4 regions of the Anaerocolumna chitinilytica genome follow, and region 4 is predicted to be linked to each of the others. Evidence: riboswitches for the same ligand, from Rfam matches in the RefSeq annotation. Region 4 holds a riboswitch; each other region holds the start of a gene.
What was found. A riboswitch is a leader RNA that binds a small molecule or an ion and turns the genes downstream of it on or off. The one in region 4 is predicted to bind cyclic di-GMP.
Positions count from the first base shown of each region.

Region 1: linked by a shared signal. The riboswitch ahead of bsdcttw_RS14830 (sensor domain-containing diguanylate cyclase) and the one ahead of bsdcttw_RS01455 (methyl-accepting chemotaxis protein) in region 4 are both predicted to bind cyclic di-GMP.
Region 2: linked by a shared signal. The riboswitch ahead of bsdcttw_RS15970 (3-oxoacyl-[acyl-carrier-protein] synthase III C-terminal domain-containing protein) and the one ahead of bsdcttw_RS01455 (methyl-accepting chemotaxis protein) in region 4 are both predicted to bind cyclic di-GMP.
Region 3: linked by a shared signal. The riboswitch ahead of bsdcttw_RS22130 (transglutaminase-like domain-containing protein) and the one ahead of bsdcttw_RS01455 (methyl-accepting chemotaxis protein) in region 4 are both predicted to bind cyclic di-GMP.

Region 1 covers NZ_AP023368.1:3,390,611-3,394,419, forward strand. The annotation lists gene bsdcttw_RS14825 (putative polysaccharide biosynthesis protein) at 1-263, shown strand, start outside; gene bsdcttw_RS14830 (sensor domain-containing diguanylate cyclase) at 256-1,767, opposite strand; cyclic di-GMP riboswitch class I at 1,912-1,997, opposite strand; gene bsdcttw_RS14835 (DUF2318 domain-containing protein) at 2,149-2,670, opposite strand; gene bsdcttw_RS14840 (carbohydrate-binding protein) at 2,810-3,601, opposite strand; gene bsdcttw_RS14845 (response regulator transcription factor) at 3,617-3,809, opposite strand, start outside.
Region 2 covers NZ_AP023368.1:3,657,848-3,661,656, forward strand. The annotation lists gene hydF ([FeFe] hydrogenase H-cluster maturation GTPase HydF) at 1-1,150, opposite strand, end outside; gene bsdcttw_RS15970 (3-oxoacyl-[acyl-carrier-protein] synthase III C-terminal domain-containing protein) at 1,347-2,312, opposite strand; cyclic di-GMP riboswitch class I at 2,476-2,558, opposite strand; gene bsdcttw_RS15975 (endolytic transglycosylase MltG) at 2,725-3,270, opposite strand; gene bsdcttw_RS15980 (DUF6115 domain-containing protein) at 3,354-3,809, opposite strand, start outside.
Region 3 covers NZ_AP023368.1:5,059,578-5,063,386, reverse strand. The annotation lists gene bsdcttw_RS22135 (SpaA isopeptide-forming pilin-related protein) at 1-1,345, shown strand, start outside; cyclic di-GMP riboswitch class I at 1,647-1,733, shown strand; gene bsdcttw_RS22130 (transglutaminase-like domain-containing protein) at 1,747-2,553, shown strand; gene rpsJ (30S ribosomal protein S10) at 3,050-3,367, shown strand; gene rplC (50S ribosomal protein L3) at 3,549-3,809, shown strand, end outside.
Region 4 covers NZ_AP023368.1:323,395-327,203, forward strand. The annotation lists gene bsdcttw_RS01445 (thiamine pyrophosphate-binding protein) at 1-98, shown strand, start outside; gene bsdcttw_RS01450 (SDR family NAD(P)-dependent oxidoreductase) at 130-867, shown strand; cyclic di-GMP riboswitch class I at 1,030-1,112, shown strand; gene bsdcttw_RS01455 (methyl-accepting chemotaxis protein) at 1,198-2,448, shown strand; gene bsdcttw_RS01460 (hypothetical protein) at 2,518-2,904, shown strand; gene ahpC (alkyl hydroperoxide reductase subunit C) at 3,287-3,809, shown strand, end outside.

The DNA.
Region 1 (3,809 bases), 2.6 Mb from region 4:
TGGTCAGTCAGCTTGTTATGACCTTGTTTGGTGCCTATCTTGTGGCGAAATATATCAATCCAGGCTTTCAGACCATGGATGACGTGGCTAAGCCAGGGATTATCGTTACCTTATGCTGCTATCTCATCCATCGCTTTTACTTAGGGCTGCCTCATGCCAGTCAAAGTCTGAAATCGGTATTGTTATTGTGTTTCTTAATACTCTGTGCCAGTATGTTGCTTATGTACCTTACAAAAACCATAAAATCAGAAGACTTTAAGTAAAAAGTTTATAACTGCCCTTGCCTTCATCTTTTACGGAATAAAGAGCTTTATCTGCACAATTAATTAATTCCGTATAGGTTGCGCCATCTTCCGGATATACAGAAATACCGATACTTCCGGATATGTATACCGCCTGGTCTTCCACCTCATAGGCGGTACTAAGGGCTTCTCTAAGCAGATTGGCCTTGGTGATAATTCCATCAAGGCTATCAATGTTCCCGACGAATACGATGAATTCATCCCCTCCGATACGACCGATAATCTCTCCGAAGAAAATACTTTTAATTTTGTCCATAATATATACTAATATATTGTCCCCGGTTAAATGTCCGTAATTATCATTGACATGTTTAAAATCGTCAATATCTATCATCATTAAAATATGCTTGGAATTTCGATTGCGTTTTAAGTATTCATCAATAATTTCTTTTGTTGTAACTTTATTATACACACCTGTCAGCAAATCTCTCTTAGCCTTATATTCCAGTTTTTGCAGTTCCTTTTTATGCAGGTCAATATTTACCACTTTACCAATGACACTGATTGGTTCCTTATTCTCATCATAGATAGTCTTTCCCCTGATATGACACCAGACATACTCATTATTTGCATTTTTTATACGAAACTCCGCTTCCATCATTTCTTTTCCGCTTTTAAGAGTTCTTGCAAAAAGTTTGAGGTCCTGGCAGTCCTCCGGATGAACCATATTCTTATTGTACAGCTCTACCACTGAAAAATCTTCAATTACAGGTGTTCGTCCATAAACTTCCGTATATTTGTCCGCAAATTTCATAACATCTTTGTCAACCTTATATTCAAAAAGAATATCATTGGATATCTCGGCAGCAATTCGATATCTTTCCTCCTCCAGGGAAAGCTTATTCTGCATTTCTTTAAAATTAGTAATGTTTAATAAAACCGCAGAAAAGGCCTTTTCACCTTCGCGGGTTAAGGTAAAATTGCCATCCAAAAGTACATTAATAATATCACCGCTCCGGGTAATCATTTTAACTTCTATCTGCCGATAGGAGCCGTTTACAAACTGCTCTTTCAGCACTTTTATTTTCTCCTGATCCTCATCACAAACAAAGGATAAAAAACAATTATCATATTCTGTTTCAAACTCATACCTTTTATAACCAAAAATCTCATAAAACTTTGGATTAGCATACGTGACCTGATATCCTGGTTCCAGCAAAATATTAAGGAATCCTGTATGAACACTTTTGGTAATATAGGACAATTCAGCGGTAGCTTTTCTAACCTGATGATTACAGATTATACTGGAAACAAAACTTACAGTCAAAAAAAGCAACAGAATAAGAATCAATACCACTCCTCCATCTGTTTTTACCACTTCATATAGAGATTGATCATTATTAATTACCAGATTGAAAATCAATAAAACACCTGTCAATGCAGCCAAGCCAAGAGAAATTCCTATGGTGTTATTTAATCTGGGAATTCCTTTTTTCAGAATATAATCGGTTTTATTTTCTTGCATATTCCTCATCACCCTTCCAGATTTGTTTGATAAACTACTGCTTACCTAATACCCAAATCTGTTTCTTTCACAATACGAAATAGAAGGATACACACAAAAAAAGCTCGTTCTTAAAATCGAGCTTAGACTGAAATATATCCTATTTCGTGCAACTGGCTGTCATATCTGCATACAGATTTAGACCCTAAGCTTTGCGTCCTCATCTTTCAATGAGTTTGCCCCTATAAACATAGGTCCATTGTACTATAATTCGTGGAATTTTGCAATTCAAATCATGTACCATAATATTACATATTTCACCTGACTTACCTTCATTTTCCGTTACATAACGGAAATAAAAAAGAAGGAGGCTTAATAAAAACCTCCCTCATTTTGTACAATTTATTTCCAATTTTGAAAAATCACCGTAGCTTCGGTTAGATAATCTTTGCTGATTGTAATCGAAGTGTCATCTGCTGTTTTATATTCATCGGTAATCGGAACCGGATTACAGCCGCCTTTTACAACTTCTACCTGATCCATTGAGAAATGATTTCCGCAGTTCTGGCACACCAGCTCGTCTCCCTCTTGCTTGTAATAGCCTTTTCCGGAAGAATAGCAGACCTGGCAGGTATTAAAGGCTGTCCTAATTGTACCATCCGGAGCTTTTACCGCCAGCACTTCCAATTCAGTACCGTCAATCTTTGCAGGAAAGAACTTAGCTGTTTCCGTAATGTCCTTAACCGGTATAACAATATCACTGTCTGTTACTTTAGCTGCCCTTAATTTATCCGAATCTCCTCCGCTTCCGGCTGGTTTTCCAAAGCTATTGAAGCCAAAGGCAATTGCCAGTATTGCGAGAACAGAGATTGTAAGAATTAAGTATCTCGTCGTATTTGATTTTTTATTCTGTTTGTTCGTCATTCATTGATACCCCTTTTTTATTATTTTTACTTTTATGGTATTTAAAATAATGCTTTTATTTTATCAGTGGAATATGCAGATTGTATGGAGAGAGAAATAAAAAAGGGACTATCATTACAGTCCCTTTAAAGCCATGGCTTTATTTGAGATATTCTTTACCAAGTACCCGCCAATGTGTCAAAGCAGGAAATGGGGAAGGATCCTTCTCATCTTTTATAAGTTTGCACAATTTCACACTTTCTGCAATCATTCCGTTCAAATCATATATCTGATCCCTGCCTGTCTTATTTAATTGCAGTGTCATTGTACAGCCATTTCCAAAAATAACATCAAGCTGCTTCCAGTAATTATCATGGGGAAAATCTGACCTTAGATTTATTATCAGCTTATTCATTACAACAAGACGGCCAAAATCAATCTGAATTTCAGCATCCGGGTCCTCGTTATCTCCCCATGAGGTAAAGGGCCATACACCATGTCCGCAGGTTTCTTTCAGACCATCAATGGTATTCCTTGCGGCAAAGATAGATTCATCCCTTGTTTCTACACTTGCTTTGCAATGAGGAAATACCGTAGATTCATAACGCACATCCAAGGGATTTGTGCTGATATCCCTCTCTTCCTTCCATAACTCAGACGGTTGCACTGAAATATCCAGAATATGATATTCTCCTTCAAATGCCCCTGCAGGATATGGCATTCTATCTTCGCCAAAAGGAATCGGGAATTCAAATCTTCCGCCAATACTATAAACATCCGCCTTTTCAATACTAGCATCCAGCTTTACGCTAAGAAATTGGGGGTTATCCGTATCAATAACAATACGATCTCCATCCTTATACTTGTGAAATAACAAATGATGAATGTGTTCATTATCTTCTTGCTCCATGAAGCATTCATCTTCTTTATTATATAATGCAATCTTAATCATGTAATTCTCCTCTTCCTAAAAGGTAATCATACTCTCCTCTTCATAAATACCGATATTTTGCCGATACACCGAAGGACTCATTCCGGTTACCTTTTTAAACACTCTGGAGAAATATTTATCATCATGAAATCCTACCTTAAAGGCTATTTCATAGACTTTCATTTTCCCGTCGTGCATATAGGCACAGGCTCTGTTTATTCTCTCCTGA
Region 2 (3,809 bases), 2.3 Mb from region 4:
CTTGCATATAAGCTATGAGAATACCATAATTCGTTATTGGAACCTGTTGATCTATACTGCATTTTTGACGGTATTTTACTTCTCGTTCTGTAATCATACAGCCTCCGCAGTGAACGATAAGTTTATATGGGCTTAAGTCCTCCGGGAATTGTCCTCCGGAAGTAAAAGCGAACTGAAATTCTTTGCCCGTATAATTCTTAATCCATCTTGGCAGCTTTACCGTTCCGATATCATCACATTGTCTGTGATGGGTACAGCCTTCACATATTAATATGGTGTCACCATCTGTAAGTTGTTCCAGGGCTGCCACTCCCTTTACTGCTTCCTGAAGAAGCCCTTTATACCTTGCAAAAAGGATGGAGAAGGACGTTAAGGGAATATCTCTTGGTGTGTCTGCTGATACTTTAGCGAAGACCTGACTGTCTGTTATAACCAAACTTGGCTTCTTTCCCAAATTCTCTAAGGTTTCCTTCAACTCATATTCCTTTACCACAATAGCGGTGGCATCGGACTCTAAAATATCTCTTATTGTCTGCTGTTGAGGTAAAATCAATCTGCCTTTTGGTGCTGCTTTATCAATAGGTACAACCAAAACTATGAAGTCAGAAGGATGTATAATATCTCCAACAATTCGAAGTTTATTATCTTCTACGGGAGCTAAAATTGCAATTTTTTCTTTCAATGCTTCTATATTTTTTCCTGTAATAGCGCTAACATAAATTTCATTTGACTTATCGGGAGACGCTTCCTCTGTTAATAAATCCACTTTATTATACACAATAAGATATGGAATATTTTTTTCTCCGAAAAGTGTAATTAATTCTTCATCCGAATTGCTAATTCCGGTAGTTGCATCTACTATAAGAATTGCAACATCCGTTTTATTTAATACCTGCCTGGTCTTTCTGACTCTAAGTTCTCCTAAGGAACCTTCGTCATCAATTCCTGGAGTGTCGATTATCATCACAGGACCCATTGGTAGCAACTCCATTGCTTTATATACAGGATCTGTAGTAGTACCTTTGAATTCAGACACCACTGATAGTTCCTGCCCGGTGATTTTATTTACAAGGCTTGATTTGCCTGCATTCCTCTTACCGAAAAACCCAATATGCACCCTGTCAGAGGAGGGTGTTTCATTTAATCCCATACTGCCATCTCCTTTGTGATTTTCATGAAAAGACATTTTTCCTGCCTTTTCATATATCTCCATGCGAACCTTATGGTATCACAAAAACCTTATCAAATCAAGCAGGAGTAGAGTTTACAAATAATAATAATAATAATAAGAAGAAGAAGAACCGGCTATAGAGGAAATATTCAAATCTTCTATAACCGGTTCTCAATTAAAATTTACAAAGTAATGTTATGGTCTGGGTACCGCTCCCGAATGCACATAGGATAAAATAATCACCACGCTTGATCTGCTGGTTCTCCCACATCTCGTAAAGAGCAATAAAGGGGCTGCTGGTTCCTGTATCACCATATATATCTCCAATATATGGGCTATTCACCGCATCTATATATAGTCTCTCCCGAATACGCTCAAGACCCTCTCGGTTATTCTGAGAAAAGCAGAACATATTAATATCATTTATTCCAAGGTTGTTGCGACTTAGTATCTCATAAATTGATTCCTCTGCAACATCCATGATATGTGCTTTCTTTCCTACAAAAGAGAACTTGAAGTCTGCTCCTTCTTTAATCATAAGCAGATTAGAAAAACCGCCGTAAGGGAAATGATATCCATCATTATCTTCTGTTCTTACAAGACTCAAAGAATCATATACTCCGCATTCATCTTCTGTTCTTTCAAGGATTACAGCACAGGCTGCATCTCCTAAGTTATTTTTATTCATATCTATATAATCACATCCAATTAAGAGTGCCCTCTTTATGTTTGAGCTTACCGACATATATTTTGATATTTGATCAAAGGCAAGAGTCATACCACAGCCATTGGAATTAACATCGTAACAGATGCATTCTTTTTTACCGCCGATAGCATTATGGATTTTCACAGATGTTGCAGGTGTCACATATTCCGGCAATTGACTGGACAATACAATCATATCCATGTCAGCACCGGACAAATCGGTTTTAAAGAACAGTTCCTGTATTGCATCTAAAGAAAGCATAATTGTATTCTGCCAATTATACCTGATACTGCTGTATTTTTCACTTTTATCCACTATTTCTTCAACCACCACATTTCCTTGTGCCTTTTCAGAAATAATCTTTTTATTTTTGATATGGTCGGAAATATAGTATCCCTGACTTACTGCGATATCTCTGATCTTAATATGTATCATATAATCTCCCATGCATATGGCAATCTGCCTGTTGATTGTTTATTGTCTACAAGATATTGCTAACAATAGTGAAAATTACAATTGCACTGTTATCGTTATATCATTTACAAATTTTTCTATAAAAAGAAAAAGCTAGCCAAGAAAGCCATGGCTAGTCAATAAACCTGGTAACCCGGCTACCTTTGCATCTGCTTTAGGCCCGTGGCTTTGCGTCCCTGCCTTTCGACAGGTTTGCCTTTATCTTGCATTATTTTTTTGTTTCCGTACTATAGTAATAAATACCTATTACATATTATATTATATACATATTTCACTTTTTAGCAAGTATTATTTATATAATTTGTCATTCTTAGTCATTTTTTGTTGTTTTGATTTCATGAAATCCAAATTTCTTTCATCTGATATATACATTTTATTTGTCGATAATTAAATTCACAATATCTTTGTATGTCGTAAATGCCTTCAACTGAAACTTCCCTATTTTTATACTTTTTGTATAATTGTTAATCACCAAGTATTGACTGAAAGCAGCTGAGTCTTCAATAATTCCTTTTTCCTTTAAAAGCTTTGATACCTGTTCTGAAGTCATACCTTGGGTAATATTTATTTCGATGGCACCTGAGGCATTACTGGTATCCTTGGAATTCCCTTCCTTTGAGGTATCTTCAGAAGCCGGGGTCTTTGTAGAAGCAGGAGTATCTGTTGGTGTTGGGGTGTCCGTTGGTGCAGGAGTATCTGTTGGTGCAGGGGTAGTTGTAGGGGCCTCTGTAGGAGTCGTAAGTAAATCATTTAGTGACCCGTCTGCTGTCTTTTCTACCATTCCGAGTTCTGTAGCCCGCTCTTTGATTTGTGCATCGGTTAGTTTTTTATTTGGAAATATATGAAATGCAACAGACATAACAACAGCAGTAAAAAGTATTCCAACACCTATCCCTCTTATATAATATTTTAAGTTCATATAATCCTTTCGCTAATATCAGATTCTTATTTGATATTCCTTAAAAATATTGTTAAAAAAACGAAACCTTTTAATTGGATTTCTTACTGTTGTTTTTGTCTGTACAGGTCGACTACAAGCTTTACTTCACCCTGTCCGATTTCTAAAGTTCGTGAGATATCTACAATAGAAAATCCATTGGAGTACAGTTCCAATATTTTTTGATTGGAATTATTTCCTGCTTCAGGATTATCTGGGGCTTGTAATTCCCTCGCCGGTAAATCTCTTGCCCCAACAGTCTTCTCTGTCTTCTCTTCCTTCTTTTCCGTCCTGGCAGGCTGGTGAATATTTTCTTCCAATACTTTTTTCTGCCTGTCTGCATTTTTTAGGAATGTTTTGAGCTCTTCTTCCTTTTCACCAAGCATATTATAAAGAAATATCACTTCTTCATGATTGTGCTTAATCTTCTCTAATATTTGTTCTGAAAAGTCATGAACTGCTATGATTTTCTCATTGGAAAGCTGACTTAATTGATTCTCCAGTTTAAATAAATATCCCTC
Region 3 (3,809 bases), 890 kb from region 4:
AAAGGTAGACTCGGAGGATACCAGCAAGACCCTGCCCGGTGCTGAGTTTAAATTATATGATTCCAATCATATTCTAATAGGAACATATACTACAGACAGCAATGGAGAAATTATTATATCAGGGCTTAAAGTAGGCAGTTATAAACTGGAGGAGACAAAAGCACCTGCTGGCTATAAACTACCGGATAATCCTGTGACGCCTGTAGAGATCACTTATGATACGGATTATGATACGATATTACCTTCTATTGGAAATGAAGTATACCGTTCAATAAAGATTATTAAGGTCGATAAGGATGATACCTCTGTTGTATTAAAGGATGCGGAATTTCAGTTATGGAAGGATGGAATAAAGGTAGCAGATAAGATTATGACAGATGAATCCGGAGTTGCTGTTATCCCAAATCTATTGTTAGGTAAGTATAAACTGATTGAAACAAAAGCACCGGAAGGATATATCACACTTTCTGACAGTCAGATTGGAATAGAAATTAAAGTGGGATCACCCATCCAGATTCCGATTACAGTAGAAAATGACCTTTTAAGAACCTTAGTAATTAAAAAGGTAGATGCAGGAAATACAACTAAATTACTGGAAGGAGCAGAATTCACAGTAAAGGCTCCTGATGGAACGACCAAAACACTTAAGACGGGAGCTGATGGTACTGCAGTTTTATCAGGATTAACTTTCGGCAGTTATGTGATAACTGAAACAAAGGCACCTACAGGGTACCTAATAATGAGTTTGCCGAAAACAGTTATTACTGATAACTCTCAAAAAATATTTACTGTTGAAATAGGGAATGCTCTATACATTCCGTCACCGAATCCATCACCGGAACCCAGTGTAACGCCCAGTCCTACACCAACACCAACTGCAGAGCCAACACCGACTCCGTCTAAGGGACCGGAACCAACGAATAAGCCTACGCCTACACCAGAGCCAATCACTGAGGCCACGAAAGAGGATACACCAAAAGGCGGTACGGTGCCTGTTCCAGATGGAAGTAAAACCGAGGTGGGAGAAAAACCAAGTAACGGAACGGTTAAAGTAGATGATAAGGGCAAATGGACGTACACACCGGATAGCGGCTATACCGGTAAAGATAAATTCTCTATCATTGTAAAACATCCCGATGGAAGCAAGGAAGAAGTTGTGGTTGAAATTGATGTGGATAAAATCCCTCTCGGAAATGTGAAACCGAAGCCGAATGACACGGCAGAGGATGTAAAGATACCAAAGACTGGTGAAACTGTTCCGTTAGGTTTACTGCCAGCTATGATAGGTGGTATAACCGGTGGTATTATAATGATATTCAGCAGAAAGAAAAAAACCAGAAGTTAGTGCCGGATAGTTAAGGAAGATTATTATTTAAATAAGTAACAGAGACTGCAAGTTCATTATTAGGGTGGATAAAATCCATTAATAACTGGACTTGCAGTTTTTTAATATTATCTGAATGTCTATTATTCAGACAAATATATAAAAAACATCGCAGTTGAAAGACAATATATAACATTGAACAAAATTACACCAAAATAAAAGCGAGAATTTTGTAGAAATAACTGTATTCAAGAAGTAAAGGCTATGATATAATAATGGCATAAATATTAGGAAATAGTCTACATATAAATCCGGTGCTTTCCACCGATAAAGGCAAAATCAGCGAAAGCTGATGACGCAAAGCTATAGGGCCTTATTTATTTTTATAAATTGGCAGCCAGTTACCGAAAGGGGAGTTTTTTGTGTATAATTTTTTAAAGAAAGGCCTGCTATTTATAGTAGCAGTGATTTTGCTATCCGAAAGTGTATATATACCTGAAATGACTTATGCAGCGGATGCAGCAGTCATAGACAAGAGCGAAATAAAGAACGGCATTATTATTGTTGATTATAACAATGAAACAACATCACTGGTGAGAATCACGAAAGACAGTTCTAAGTATATATATGATTTGTCAGGGGAAGTCAGAGTACCTCTTCAGTTGGGAAATGGTGACTATAAGATTGAAGTTCTGGAAAATATTGAAGGAAACAAATATCGTCAGGTTGCAGCAGAAACTATAAATTACAACGATGACAACGGTAAAACAGTATTTTTACAAAGCAATGAAATCGTTAATTGGAATTCAGATATGGCATCCATAAAGAAAGCGAAAGCTTTGACACAAAACGCTGTTACGGATACTGAAAAAGTTGCTGCAATTTATTCCTATATTGTAAAGAATATAAAGTATGACTACGAAAAGGCAGAGACAGTGCAAAACGGTTATGTACCGGCTATTGACGATGTATATACAGCGAAAGAAGGAATCTGCTACGATTACGCGGTACTTTTTGCAGCAATGCTCAGAAGTGTTGGAATACCGACGAAAGTACTGATGGGAACATCAACGGATGTGACTGAATATCATGCATGGAATCAGGTTTATATGAAAGATACAAAAAAATGGATTACGATTGACACTACAATCGATGCGGCTTTGAAAACGGTTAATATGGATAAAATGGCGAAGAAAGTATCACACTATAGTATAGAAAAGCAATATTAAACAAAATGAATAATCTGCCTTCCTTTTTTTATATTTTATTATAGAAAGAAGAAATATCAGTATACGAGGATATAATCCCTATGCTGATATTTTTTTGCTATAAAATATATTTATTACACATAATGATAAAAATTTATTGTAAAAAAATGATGTAATTAAAAATAAAAAAAAGATAAAAAACTGCTTGCATTATTGATTTTACTATAGTATAATTAGTACTGCTGTGACATTGATAGCGTAGAAGCGAGAGGTTGCTACATATAATGTAGGTTTTCCGTGGAGCGAATGTCAAGTTATGAAACTGGCGACAAGTCACTGTACAAATAAAGATTCTGCAAAAGATTATTTCGAGCAGATAAGTGTGGGTAACCCTATGTTTTCTTATGTGGAAAACGGAGAGTCTTAATTAGGCTTTAAAGACGGGACACACACGGCCCAGTGTACAGTCACCGCTTGTCGTACTGCTATTAAGTGCGAAAAGGAGGCGACTTTTTTTATGGCAAGTCAAGTAATGAGGATTACATTGAAAGCGTATGACCATCAGTTAATCGATCAGTCAGCTGCAAAAATCATCGAGACTGTAAAAAAGACAGGATCAAAGGTGAGCGGACCTGTACCCCTACCTACTAAGAAGGAAGTAGTTACAATTCTTAGAGCGGTACACAAATACAAGGATTCCAGAGAGCAGTTCGAGCAGAGAACTCACAAGAGATTAATCGATATCATCACACCTACACAAAAAACGGTAGATTCATTATCCAGATTAGAAATGCCTGCCGGTGTGTACATCGACATCAAGATGAAGACAAAGTAATCATCGAAAACAAGCAAAGACAAAATCCTTTAGGGTTTATATATAGGGTAAGGTTCACAAGGAACCTGCACCAAGGTAGACCATCTAGGATGATTACGCGTAGTGTTGAAGTGCGAAGTGTAACGGAGTACTGCAAAGCACATGGCGCAATCCGCTGTAGATTAAACAGGAGGTGCAAGTAATGAAAAGAGCAATTTTAACGACAAAAGTCGGAATGACTCAGATTTTCAACGAGAACGGAAGCTTGATTCCGGTAACTGTATTACAGGCAGGACCTTGCGTTGTAACACAGGTTAAAACAGTTGAAAACGACGGATACGCTGCCGTTCAGGTAGGTTTCGGAGATATCCGTGAAGTATTGGTTAACAAACCAAGAAAAGGACACTTTGCAAAAGCAGGTGTTGCAAACAAAAAATATCTTAAAGAGTTCAAGTTTGATAAT
Region 4 (3,809 bases):
AGAATCTGGACGGTCCTGCTGTTATTGAAATTATAACGGACGGCAGTGAAGGGGCTCCAAACGGAGACAGGCTTAAGGCATTACAAAAGCATGATTAATTAAAATACCAATAGTATAAGGAGGAATCATATGTTAACAGGTAAAACAGCATTAGTAACAGGCGCATCCAGAGGAATCGGAAAGGCAATAGCACTTAAACTGGCAAAAGAAGGTGCCGATGTTATTGTAAATTATGTAAGCAGCGAAGAATCAGCTCTTAAGGTACAAAAGGAAATTGAAAGCCTTGGAAGAAAAGCCTATATTTATCAGTGCGATATCGCTAAAAGAGATGAATTGGAAGCAATGGTAGCTTTCACCATTGAAAAATTCGGCAAAATAGATATTCTCGTTAACAATGCAGGAATTGTTCGCTATAACACGATTACTGATATGAGCCAGAAGGATTGGAATGATGTGGTGAATACCAATTTAACGGGTATGTTTAATTTATGCCAGTTGGTAGCTCCTTATATGATTAAACAGAACCATGGAAAAATTGTTAACATCAGCTCCCTCGCTGCAGTTAAGATGCTGCCTGCTTCCTATGGTTATACTGCAACCAAGGCAGGTATTTCTGCATTTACAAAGGTTCTGGGTACAGAGTTAATCGGAAATAATATTAATGTCAATGCCATTGCACCCGGAATTATTATCACCGATATGCTGGACAGCCTGGGAGATGCAGCAGAGGCCTATAAACAGCAAATACCTGCAAAGCGTTTCTGCGATGCGGAAGAAGTAGCTGAATTAGCATATTTCCTGTGCCAGGATATTTCAAGGTATATTGTAGGACAGACTATCGTAATAGACGGTGGATTGGCTTTATAGAGCATCTGCTAGAAATATTTCACACTTATGTAAATTTTAGTTATATAAAATTTGACTTTAGAGCAAGTTTTAGGTATAATCATATTATATAAATCGACATGGTGGGTTATAATAACAGAAAAAAACTCAAACCATGACACCTTTTTATTACGTATTAAAGCTAACTTTAAAAAGCAAACTTATTAAAAGATAAGGACGCAAAGCCGCGAGTCTAAGGCGCATGCTATGATTGTCGGGTTGCTGTAGTTAATGTAGCCATCTGTGGGAGACTGCATTTGGCTATTTTTATGCAATAAAAGACAGAGATTATTACATTAGGAGGTCTTGAGTGTGGAGAGTTATAATGAAAAGGGTACATTAAGGAGGATTTTAGTTTCTACTCTTGCTGTAATGTTTGGCAGCTTTCTTCTTTTAACAGCAGGAGCGTTTTTAAGAGTGCAGTCCTTATTAAAAAGCAGTGGTGAAGGACATGTTTCAAAGGGTGGATTTCTTGGCTTTATGCTGGTATTAGTCGTTGTGTTACTGGGACTTGCTGCTCTTTGCCTGACACTTATACTAAGAAACATGTTGCAGAAGGCTGCAGTAACAGAAGCTAATTCTGATTACAGCGAAGATAAGCCAAAAACAAATACAGAGAAGAACATTCATGAATTTATTCAGCATGTGAAGGAATCCGTAGATATCATTACCTTTTCTTCTGATGAATTGAAACGCTCCTCCGGTGAGATGAGTGATATTTCAAACAGAGTAACTCTTTCCATATCCCAATTGGCAGAAGGGGCAACCCAGCAGGCAGAATCCACGGAAAAGGGAAGCACCAGAATAAATAATATTACCGAGATGATAATCTGTATCGGTGATGACATGGCAATTTCGGACAAGGTATCCGATGAGGCTATTGAGGCTATAACAGATGTAAAAGAATCTATCCGTTTTCAGGAAGGAAAGATGGCTGAGAACAAAGTCATTACTGAGAATATGGGTGTTGCCATTACAGATTTAATGGATAAATCCAAAGAAATCGGTAAGATCTTAGAGGTTATAAAGGGAGTAGCCCAGCAGACCAATCTGCTTGCATTAAATGCGGCAATTGAAGCGGCAAGAGCAGGTGAACACGGAAGAGGATTTGCGGTTGTTTCTGAGGAGATCCGTAAGCTGGCGGAGCAATCAGCTGAATCCGGTAAGCAGATTACAGAGATTATCAACGATGTCCAACAGGGCATTGAAAATACTGTTATGCAGATCAAAAAAGCGAATACTCTTTCTCAAGAGCAGGAAAAAGCTTTTGAACATACAGTGAATTCAATCACAGATATTTCGGAAAAAGTGTTCTCCATTGGCGTAAAAGTAAAGGCGGTAGCCGGAGCTACCCAGTCTCTGACGGAAGATGCCAGAGAAGCGGAAGATATGATTGCTACCATTGCAAGCATATCAGAAGAGACAGCAGCAGGAACAGAGGAAGCATCTTCCTCCGTGGAAGAGCAGAACAACCTTATACAATTGGTTGCTGAATGCTCGAATGAGATGTATAGCATAGCACAGGTATTGAAACAAAAACTTGAAGAATTCGACGCAAAGTAATCAGAACCCGCTTGTCTTGGAGGTCTACTCCATTTCAAAATAAATTTTACTTTAGGAGGAAAAATTGTTATGTTAATAACACATCCAAAGGGTCTGTACTCCATAAACTATGATGCAGACAAAAAAATAGTTTATGAGACACCTGTAGGTCTCTGGACTAAAGAAGACTATGCAGAGTATCACAGCCAGTTTGAGAATAAGATTGGTCCTGCAATCAACAAACAACCATGGGTAATCGTCAGCGACTTAAGGAAATATAAAATGTCAGATTTGGGTGATGTTATGGCTAAGCACACCGAATGGCTGGCAGATAATAATCTGCAGTACGGAGCTATTATCGTAGACAGCGCAATTGTTAAAATGCAGATTAACAGAGCTATATCATCCAAGTTCCCTCAGCAGGCCTTTTTAAATGAAGATGAAGCAATGACCTGGTTAAAATCAAAAGGTTACTAAGATAATTAAGGGCTGTCGCACTAAATTTTGCGGCACCCTTTTCGCATTCGTGAAGTTTATCATATTTAGTTATGCAAAGAGCAGAGAAGTTATTATCTGACAGAGACACGTTCTCACCTGGTTGGATAATGACTTCTCTGCTTTTTTAGTGAGTGGTGTGGTAAATCCCAATGATCTTAAATCTTGTTCAAGCTGTCGCTTTACGATTTCAAATACGAAAGCAGCAGTCCCATTTTTTCAGTTGCATAATGTTGGAAAAAATAGAAATACCTCTTGACAATAAGGATAGAATTTTATATTATAATAACAGTAATGATTACTGGTATCAATTAAATAATATGAAAACTTATAATACAAATAAAATTATTAGGAGGTAACATCTATGTCATTAGTAGGAAAAGAAGTAAAACCATTTAAAGCACAGGCATTTCGTAACGGAAAATTTCTAGAGGTAACAGAAGCTGATTTTAAGGGAAAGTGGAGTATTATCTGCTTTTATCCTGCGGACTTTACCTTTGTATGCCCTACAGAGTTGGAGGATCTACAGAACAACTATGAGACCTTTCAGAAGCTGGGAGCAGAAGTGTATTCAGTATCTACGGATACTCACTATACCCATAAAGCATGGCATGATACTTCGGAAGCTATCCGTAAGTTAACTTATACCATGATTGGAGACCCCTCCCATATTCTCTCCAGAAACTTTGATGTACTGATCGAGGAAGACGGACTAGCAGACAGAGGAACATTTCTTGTGGATCCAGATGGAATAATTAAGGCGGTAGAGATTAATGCAGGCAATATCGGACGAAATGCGGATACTTTGGTTGATAAGCTGAAAGCTGCCCAATATGTTCGAAATAATCCAGGCGAAGTATGCCCGGCGAAGTGGAAAGAAGGCAGCG